3 regions of the Bacillus seohaeanensis genome follow, and region 2 is predicted to be linked to each of the others. Evidence: riboswitches for the same ligand, from Rfam matches in the RefSeq annotation. Region 2 holds a riboswitch; each other region holds the start of a gene.
What was found. A riboswitch is a leader RNA that binds a small molecule or an ion and turns the genes downstream of it on or off. The one in region 2 is predicted to bind lysine.
Positions count from the first base shown of each region.

Region 1: another riboswitch for lysine. It lies ahead of ACFSUL_RS05475 (Na+/H+ antiporter NhaC family protein); the one in region 2 lies ahead of dapA (4-hydroxy-tetrahydrodipicolinate synthase).
Region 3: another riboswitch for lysine. It lies ahead of ACFSUL_RS12265 (aspartate kinase); the one in region 2 lies ahead of dapA (4-hydroxy-tetrahydrodipicolinate synthase).

Region 1 is NZ_JBHUMF010000013.1:17,841-21,129, forward strand. It holds gene ACFSUL_RS05475 (Na+/H+ antiporter NhaC family protein) at 1-1,258, opposite strand, end outside; lysine riboswitch at 1,375-1,557, opposite strand; gene yunB (sporulation protein YunB) at 1,636-2,385, opposite strand; gene ACFSUL_RS05485 (HD-GYP domain-containing protein) at 2,447-3,289, opposite strand, start outside.
Region 2 is NZ_JBHUMF010000015.1:28,213-31,501, reverse strand. It holds gene ACFSUL_RS06185 (hypothetical protein) at 1-84, shown strand, start outside; gene dapA (4-hydroxy-tetrahydrodipicolinate synthase) at 431-1,321, opposite strand; lysine riboswitch at 1,442-1,624, opposite strand; gene ACFSUL_RS06175 (glycoside hydrolase domain-containing protein) at 1,833-2,483, opposite strand; gene ACFSUL_RS06170 (DUF3231 family protein) at 2,608-3,289, opposite strand, start outside.
Region 3 is NZ_JBHUMF010000030.1:145,923-149,211, reverse strand. It holds gene uvrC (excinuclease ABC subunit UvrC) at 1-825, shown strand, start outside; lysine riboswitch at 897-1,075, shown strand; gene ACFSUL_RS12265 (aspartate kinase) at 1,250-2,488, shown strand; gene ACFSUL_RS12260 (YslB family protein) at 2,570-3,013, opposite strand.

The DNA.
Region 1 (3,289 bases), on a different contig from region 2:
CTACTGCAATCTCTCCTGCAATCGGAAGTAAAATACCGAAAGAACCCCATGAAGTACCTGTAGAGAATGCCATAACTCCAGCAACAAGGAAAAGGATAACTGGCAAGAAACCAGTAGATAAATTTGCCTGTTCCACTAATCCTGCCAAGTACGTTCCTGTTTGCAATTGATCGATTAATGTAACAATCGTCCAGGCAAATAGCAAGATATATATAGCAGGAAGCATTGATTTTGCCCCTTCCATAATTCCTATAGGAAATGCGCTCCCTACTATACCTTTTTTAAAATACTGATTAATAAAGACAATAATTGATATAGCTAATCCAAACAATCCACCATAAAGAAGTGACGCAGTAACATCCGTATTTTCAAATATTGGTAAAATATCAAAATTACCTACCGCTTTATACCCAGTCCATATCATTGCTCCAACTGTACCAATCACAAGCCCAAGTATTGGGAGCAATAAACCAGCAATCGAGCCTTTATCACTGACAGGGAGGTCATTTTTTAATTCTCCCGGGATTTCCTTATTAGGGTCATACAGACTTCCAGTTTCTACAGCACGTGTTTCATGAAACTTCATTTGACCAAAATCTAATCCTCTAGTAGCAACAATAAGTACTAAAGCAATTGCCACCCATACATAGAGGTTCATCGGGATCATTTGAATAAATGCAGAAAACGCGGAGTACTCCGTAATATTATGTGTTGCTAAGATTGTTCCAATTAGACCTATAATGTATGCTCCCCAACTCGAAATTGGTGAGACGACACAAATCGGTGCAGACGTCGAATCAATAATGTAAGCAAGCTTAGCTCTTGAAATTTTGTGACGGTCCGTAATTGGTCTTGAAACTTGTCCAACTGCCAAAGCATTAAAATAGTCATCAATAAAAATTATGATACCTAAAACAGCAGCTAAAATTTGAGCACCAGCTCTCGTTTTCACACGGGACATTGCCCATTCTCCAAATGCACGACTGCCTCCAGAAATATTTACAAACGCTGTAATGACACCAAGAATCAATAAGAATAAAATGATATACACATTCCAGGTGTTTAGTGTGCCTTCACTGACAAAGATGCCTTTAAATGCATCCCACATAAAGGTAAATGTTTTTGTAATTGAGAATTCAGCTAAAAGGAAGGCTGATGCGACAATCCCTACTCCTAAAGAAAGTAGTACCCGCCGCGTAAGTATAACCATAATAATGGCTAGAAGGGGTGGTATTAAAGAATAGATTGTGTTTTCCATAGTTTCCTCCTCATTGATAGGGGGGACACTAAGTAGCATGACAGAAGACAAAATAAAAAAGGCAATGATAGAGAACTCTATCATTACCTTGTTAGTAATGAGATCATTGCTCCATCACGATCTGTAGCTCCCCATTATGAAAATTCTTCATAATGACAGTGTTACCCTTATTTAAGGTAACCCCAGCGAATAAATCTATGACTAAAATTTATCCACTTCGGCAAGATTCCCTTTCATCTGTGATCCTTGTTGTCATCCTCACACAGAATACTCTTGAATAATGCACCTCTACCCCATCGGATTGATGATGTGGTGTTATATTTAATTTCCTTTAATAATATACCAGATTCCTTCAATCCTGACAATGTTATTTTTTCTCAATTTGTTGGAACTTCAATAGATGGCGAAGTCTCTCCACCATTATTAAAAAATTCCGGTACATCTCCTTTAATATTCCCTTTCGCAATTAGTACATCCTGCTTTACTGTTGTTTCTTTCGTTGCAAATGGAATAATAGTCTGAACTTTCACCTCTAACTGAACATAGATATTAACCATTGCATTATTAATTCCCCAAGGTACTGTTTCATCTTTTAAATTCGCAGAAACATTTCCTACAACATGAAAACGTATAGGGACTTGTGGTCCTAAATTAGCTAATAACACATTATCGGTAGCCTGCCCAAGAGGTACTGTATATACAATTCCCTCGTCCCCTTTTGTTCCTTCCTGATCAATTTCAACATCTGTTAAAAATTCTAACTCCTTTATGTTCCCATCTTCAGCTTCATTTAGATTAACCTGAGCAGCATTATGTATTTCAGACATAACTCTGCTTATAATCTCTGCATTGTATTGATAATTGCCTGCATCGTCGGTGTATATTATTTCATTCACATCCATTACATTGGCAATTCTTTTGTTAACAGCATTGGTAAGGACTAAGTTTGCTATTTCCCTTGATTTTGATTCAGCATATGCTATTAATGTTGGAGTTATCCCTCTATTGACCATCCATAGTCCACCTGCTGTTGATAAGGTAAAAAAAATAAACGTAATGATAAACACATACTGTAATGGTAATGGCCCGCGCCCACGCGGGGGTTTATATGTTTTGAACTTAGGCAAAAAAATCCCCCCTTACAAGCTATTGTTATGCACAGTAAGGAGGGTTTAGCAGAACAAATTATTAACTTTTTAACATACCATTCTCATAATCAGGATCAAATCCAACAACCATTTTATCCAAATGGTTTTTCAAATCTAATTCATAAGGTTCATTTAGCTCTTCCCCATCTTCATAGAATACCCGTAAGACAGGGCGCTCCGTTACGCTTTTATTTTGCTTCAACACTAGTCCTTTTCTCCCGTCATTCAAATCGACTACCATTCCAGTAGGATAGATAGCGATGGAGCGACGAAAGGCTTCCACTACGTCTTTATCAAATAATGTATCTGCTCCGGCAAATAATATCTCTAATGCTTGATGCGGAAGCATTGCCTTCTTGTAAATTCTATTTGTTGTCATTGCATCAAATACATCCGCTACTGCAATTATCTTTGCGTATGGATGTATTTCATTTCCTTTAATCCCCCGCGGATATCCAGAACCGTCTAATCGTTCATGATGCTGATAAGCGCAATGTGCAACTAAGAGTGAAACTGTTTGTAATTGTCTTAATATATTAAACCCATATTCAGAGTGCTTTTGAATCTCAACAAATTCATTTGCAGTCAATTTACCAGGCTTTAATAATATTTCTTCCGGAACGAGCATTTTCCCGATATCATGTAAAATAGCCCCAAGCCCTAATTGTTCTAATTGCTTCTGGGTTAATTTTAGTTCAACCCCCATTGACAACGTATAAAGGGTAACATTGAACGAGTGATGAAAAATGTATGAATCATATGCATAAACATCCGTCAATACTGTCAATATATCCGAATTTGTTTTAACTTCAGTTAGGATTGTATTAATAATTGATTTAAATTGTTTTGTACTTTTTTCAAGAGCCATTATATTTGTAGAAAG
Region 2 (3,289 bases):
TTTGAAAATGAAAAATTGCCGTTAACAATTAGGGAAAGGGCTTATTATAAAATTATTGATTTAACAAAGGAATTAACAGAGTAAAGAGTTTTCCTGCTGTGTGGGTTATCTTAGATTGTGAATACGTATTATCAATTAGAAAGTTATGACCGTTCAAAGTGTATGGTTGCTTATACATATTTTTACTATGATTCAAGTAATGTTAACGAAATATATAGTGCAAACTTGTCAATAAAGGCAAACCATGAGAAGGGGATGGGAGATCTAGTCAAAATTCTAGTTAGAAGAAACAAAGTGACTATCCGAAAAGTTAGGAAAAAAGAAACCACACGAAGAGGAAGTTTCTTTTCTTCATGTGGATAACTTTTCTGTCGGAACAGTTTACGTCTTGCTCCAGCCGCTAGAGTTAAAGAGCTTAAATACTTGTTTTTTAATTGACCGGTATTTTTATATCAGAAGATGCTAGAGTACGTTCAAGCGCTGCTATTTCTTCATTATTCAAAGGTAGCATCGGTAAACGAACTCCCCCAACTTGTAGTCCTTTTATCGTTAATGCTGCTTTTACAGGTGATGGACTTGGTGCAGCAAATAATGCGTTCATAATAGGGAGAAGGTTGCGGTGTGCGCTAGCGGCATCACGAACATTCCCATTTTGGAAGGTGTGAATCATTTCTTGCATTTCATTCCCAATAACGTGAGAAGCAACCGAAACAACTCCGGCACCGCCGATAGCTAAAACAGGTAATGTTAGTCCGTCATCTCCGCTGTACAACGCAAAATCACTGGAGGTTTTGCTAATGATTTGTGTCATAGCATCTAAGTCGCCACTAGCATCTTTTACAGCTACAATATTGTTAATCTTAGAAAGGCGGACAATCGTCTCTACCGACATATTTACACTGCTTCGCCCTGGTATATTATAAAGCATTACCGGTAAGGTAGTGGAGTGGGCAATAGTTTCAAAGTGTTGAACTAATCCTTCTTGAGAAGGCTTGTTGTAATATGGAGTAACGAGCATAACCCCATCAACTCCAGTTTCTTGCGCTTGTTTAGTTAAGCTAATAGAAGCTTTCGTGTTATTGGAACCAGTTCCAGCTATGACAGGAACTCTTCCGTCAACAATTTTGACAACAAATCGGAATAAGCTTATTTTTTCTTCTGTTGTTAATGTTGGACTTTCTCCAGTTGTGCCAGCTACAACTAGTCCATCAGAACCATTCGCAATCAAATAATTTACTAACGTCTCCGTAGCATTAAAATCAACTTCACCTTCAGAATTAAATGGAGTAACCATTGCTGTTAATACGTGACCAAAATTCATAAATTTACGACTCCCTTTTCATCATTTTTTTGAAAATAGAGGAGGTGTCCTAAGTAAACGCAAAAAAGCAACAACGAGGGATTCGTTGTTGCAGTAGAAACATCAAAAAACCGTTCCAGTGCGTAAGATAGCCCTCCATATAGATTCTTCCTATATGACAGCCCTGTATTTATTCAATAACAGAACCAGCTTCAAGACAAATGAGAGTCTTTCCACTTCGGCAAATTCCCCTTTCCATAATAGTCATTGGATCTCATTATCCTCACATTATGTACTAATGGTCTTTGCTCCTCTATCCTTACTTCAAAAGGTATTGAAATAAGAAAAAAATATTTAGTTAACTGTAATTTAACAAAATGTTCCTTCTATTGCAAGGTTTATTTTGTTAAATGCATCTGTATGACAATTGTTAAGAGAAATAATCAACAGGCATTTCGGCAATAAAATTAAAGTGGAAATATGGATGGGCTTTTGGCGAGTAATAAGCTGGGGATAGGATGATTATTGAACTTTACCAAATTGCTTGAAAAAGCTTCGGTTCCATAAGGTTTGTATCGATTGGGCATGTCTTAGCGTTTTCTCCATATTGCCAGGCCCAAACATGAGCAATGCAGGGTGGTGAGATTGGCTTATACGTAGGCGCTTTTGCCTTCGTTGTAGCGCCAGGTGTTGGTTCTTGACTCCAAATGACTACTTGTTCGCCAATCTTTGCTTCATTCGATACGGCTGTACAGTAAGCTTTATTAAAATTTGCTTTACTTGGATCTGCATAAATACCAGGACGATATCCGCTTGTATATAAAGCATTAACCCAGCCTCGTATCCAAGCTTCATCCACATCAAAAAACTTCTCGATATTGGCAAAAATAAATGTTCCGTCTGGGACACCAAGTCTTCGTGCATGATGGGTCGCATTCAACGCAGCAACTCTACCGTTTCGATTGCCAACCGCGGCACTAAAGTTATTATAAATAAGCAAAATCTTCACGTTTTTTTCATGAAGAAATCCAACCTCTTCATTGGTAAGTCCGTCAGAAGCATTTTGTACAGTGGATAAGTACCTTCCCCAATACTTCGGCTTTCCAAAGTTATCGACAACACAAGAATATAACTTATCTGTCACTTTGGCTGCGGAATCTACCCCCCAAATCTCCTTAGGCATATTTGTTTCCCCCCTCACTAAAAAACTTCTGTCTTGTTATGTATATGGAATTACGGGGAGAAGGTAACAATAAGTAGGGAAACATTCCAACCTTAATGAGTGAGACAAAGTATTTAAAAATAAATTATTTATCATTGGCTAAAGTTTCTCGATCATCTGCTAAAGGTGGTTGCTCTAACCATCCATTCTTTATTAATAATTGGGCGCCATCCTCAGCATATAGACCTATTTCCGCTATAATACGTGTGTAATCCATTGCGATGTCTCTTCTTTGCGTAACGGCTAAACCGGCTCCGAAAAATCCTACTGCTGCAGACACCAACGATACGATATGATTCAACATCAGTTTATCTGAAAAAGGGGGAACAGTGGAATCTGTCACTTCAGACGACCATGAAGCAGGAGAGGACAAATCTCCTTTTGATAAAATAGAACTAAGAAGATTAAATTGACTTTTACAAATATTTTTCCCCTTTTGAAAGTACTTTTTAACTTCCTTCGATTGACAGACTTGTCCAAATGCAATTTCTAATACGACTTTAACGATGGTCTTTTGCATATTATAACTAACACCGCTAATTTCGATAGCACTTAACGGTCGTTTCTTTCCAAACCAACCGCTTAAGTAACGTTGATCACTTACAAAGTCAATTTGGTTAGGTGCGTCAATACGGGGAGGCTTACTGTAAATTCCTTTATTCAGCATTACATCTACAATTCGTTCGTATAGCTCCATTGTTTCTTTATTGCATTGCATAAAGTAGGTTACCTGGTCAGCACGGGCGGATGTTCCTACAGCACCAGCA
Region 3 (3,289 bases), on a different contig from region 2:
GCCTCTAAGTTACTTGAAATTAAAGTACTTCAGCCCCAAAGAGGTCAGAAAAAAGATCTTGTTCATCTTGCGGAAAAAAATGCAAAAATGGCATTAAATGAGAAGTTCGCTCTTATAGAACGTGATGAAGAACGAACGATTAAAGCAATAGAAAAATTAGGAGAAGCAATGGGGATTTATACACCATACCGAATAGAAGCCTTTGATAATTCGAATATTCAAGGGACGGACCCGGTCTCTGCGATGATTGTATTTGTAGACGGAAAGCCTGCAAAAAAAGAATATCGAAAATATAAAATAAAAACTGTGAAGGGTCCAGATGATTATGAATCTATGAGGGAAGTAGTTCGAAGAAGGTATTCGAGGGCCCTGAAAGAGGGATTACCTCTCCCGGACTTAATTATTATTGATGGTGGAAAAGGACAAATAGAAGCAGCGCGGGATGTATTAGAAAATGAACTTGCTTTAGACATCCCATTAGCAGGGTTAGCGAAGGATGATAAACATCAAACATCTGAGCTCCTCTATGGAAATCCTCTTGAAATTATCCCATTGGGAAAACGAAGCCAAGAGTTTTATTTATTGCAAAGAATTCAAGACGAAGTTCATCGTTTTGCGATTACGTTTCATAGACAACTTAGAGGGAAAAATGCTTTTCAATCAATTTTAGATGAAGTAGAAGGAATAGGACCAAAACGAAAAAAGCAGTTATTAAAACATTTTGGTTCTGTAAAGAAAATTAAGGAAGCAACACTAGAGGAATTAATAGCTTCTGGTTTACCTGAACGTACAGCAAAAAATCTTTTCCAAAAGTTGCAAGAATGATGTTGTTGCAATGAAGCACCTGTGCTATAATAAATGAAAATTTCATAAAATTATCACTTTAAAGTTATAAAAGTGATGATAGAGGTGCGAGCTTCATAAGTATAGGCGCAGAGAGGTATGAGCTTCAATGATGTGCTTAGAAAGGGGAGGTCGCCGAAGTGGTGGTAAACTCATAATACTGTCGCTGGTTCTGCGTTTAAGAAATGCAGAATTGTCAAGATGTGAAAAATCTTGGAGAGCTATCTCACAATGCTATTAAACGTAATTTTTTCTGCGTTTGTAAAAGCAATGGGATCTCTATCTCATTGCTTTTTTTAGTATCTAGCTGATGGTGATTGAACCGTTTGCGAATACTATTCAATATTGTGACCTCTCCATTCCCCTTATAAAAGGGAATGATTCTAACGAGAAAGAGGGAGAAACCGTGAGTATTATTGTACAGAAATTTGGCGGAACATCAGTAGGCTCTGAAGAAAAAATTATCAATGTTGCTAATCGAGTTATTGAAGAAAAGCAGCGAGGAAATGATGTAGTAGTTGTTGTATCAGCAATGGGGAAAACGACGGATGGATTAGTCAAATTAGCAAGTAATATTACAAGTCATCCGAGTAAACGCGAAATGGATATGCTGCTTTCAACAGGTGAACAAGTTACCATTTCTCTTCTTGCTATGGCTCTCCAACAAAAAGGATATGATGCTGTTTCATATACTGGATGGCAAGCAGGTATCGTGACGGAAGCAGTTCACAGCAACGCCCGAATCACAGAAATTAATACGGTAAAGTTGAAAAAAAGCTTAAATGAAGGAAAGATTATTGTTGTTGCTGGGTTTCAGGGGATGACTGCCTCTGGCGAAATTACAACGCTTGGAAGAGGAGGATCTGACACTACTGCGGTTGCACTTGCGGCCTCCTTACATGCTGAGCGATGTGATATTTATACAGATGTGGATGGTGTCTATACATCAGATCCGCGTTACATTGAAAATGCTCGAAAATTAACTTCTGTTTCCTATGATGAAATGTTGGAGCTAGCTAATTTGGGTGCGGGAGTTCTTCACCCTAGAGCAGTCGAATTTGCAAAAAACTATCAACTTCCATTAGAAGTACGTTCAAGTATAGAAAAAGTGGAAGGGACTTTAATAGAGGAGGAAGCAACAATGGAACAAAATTTAATTGTTAGAGGAGTCGCATTTGAAAACGAAATTACAAGAATGACTGTATTTGGATTAAAGAATGCTATAACAGGTCTATCCTCTATTTTTACTACCTTAGCCAAGCATCATATCAATGTTGATATAATTATTCAAAGTCAGACAGAAAAGAATTGTACAAATTTGTCATTTTCTATCCACGAACACGATCTGGGGCAGGCAATTTCTGTTTTAGAGGATAATAAACAAACACTAGGCTTTACTCATATTGAACATGAGAGCGGACTTGCAAAAGTTTCTATTGTCGGTTCTGGAATGATCTCTAACCCTGGAGTTGCTGCAGAAATGTTTGAGGTACTTGCTGAACACGATATTATCGTTAAAATGGTCAGCACATCTGAAATAAAAGTTTCAGCTGTAGTAGATGAACAGAATATGAATAAAGCAGCCAAAGTACTACATACAGCTTTTGATTTGGATAGAGTAAAGGTAGAACAATACTCCTCTTGAAAAGGATAAAAAAATAGAGATGTCCAAATTTTGGCATCTCTATTTTGCATGACTAAAGGATAAAAGTGTAGGTATGTATAACTATTCTATACTATCTTTGTCATCCCAACGAACGATAATTTTTACTGTTTTTGCTCGTTTTTGAATTTCGTAAGCAGCCTCTGTAATGACTTTTTTTTGTAGCTGTAGTTGTTCAGCCAAAAAACCAGCTTCCATTTTAAATGAGACATCAGATTTTAATGAAATTCGGCGAGAGACAAGTTCACCACTTAATTCATAAATAACTTCGTGTTTTTTTTGTTCCAGCACCGTTAATATTCCCCAGCCTGCTTCATGAAAAAATGAAGAGAATTCATCTTGGGAAATTAACGGAAACTTTCGGGAGAGTTGTTTGCCTCCATAATATAAAATATCAGGTGTATTTTTACCTAAAATTTCTGGAATTAAAATATCACGGATAATTTCGTATCCGAAAATTGGAATGGTTGGTTCTTGTACCTGTTCTTTGTTATTTTCATTTTCCAAATAAATCCCCCACTTTCTTTAAAATTATTATATACGTGTTAGAAGGGAATGAACACCAATCTTTAAAAAAACGGAGTGGGATATTTTGGTGAGATAATTTTTATAGGGATTTTGAATGAGTTCTTTGCTAATTAATCTAGAATAAATACGCTTTTTTATGTTGTCGGTATATTTTAAAAATTTTTTCGATATTGTCAATTTTATGTATACGTTTTCTTGACGCTTCTTTCGCTTGGGAGTAAAATGAACTTGTCACATAATAGTTTATAATATGAA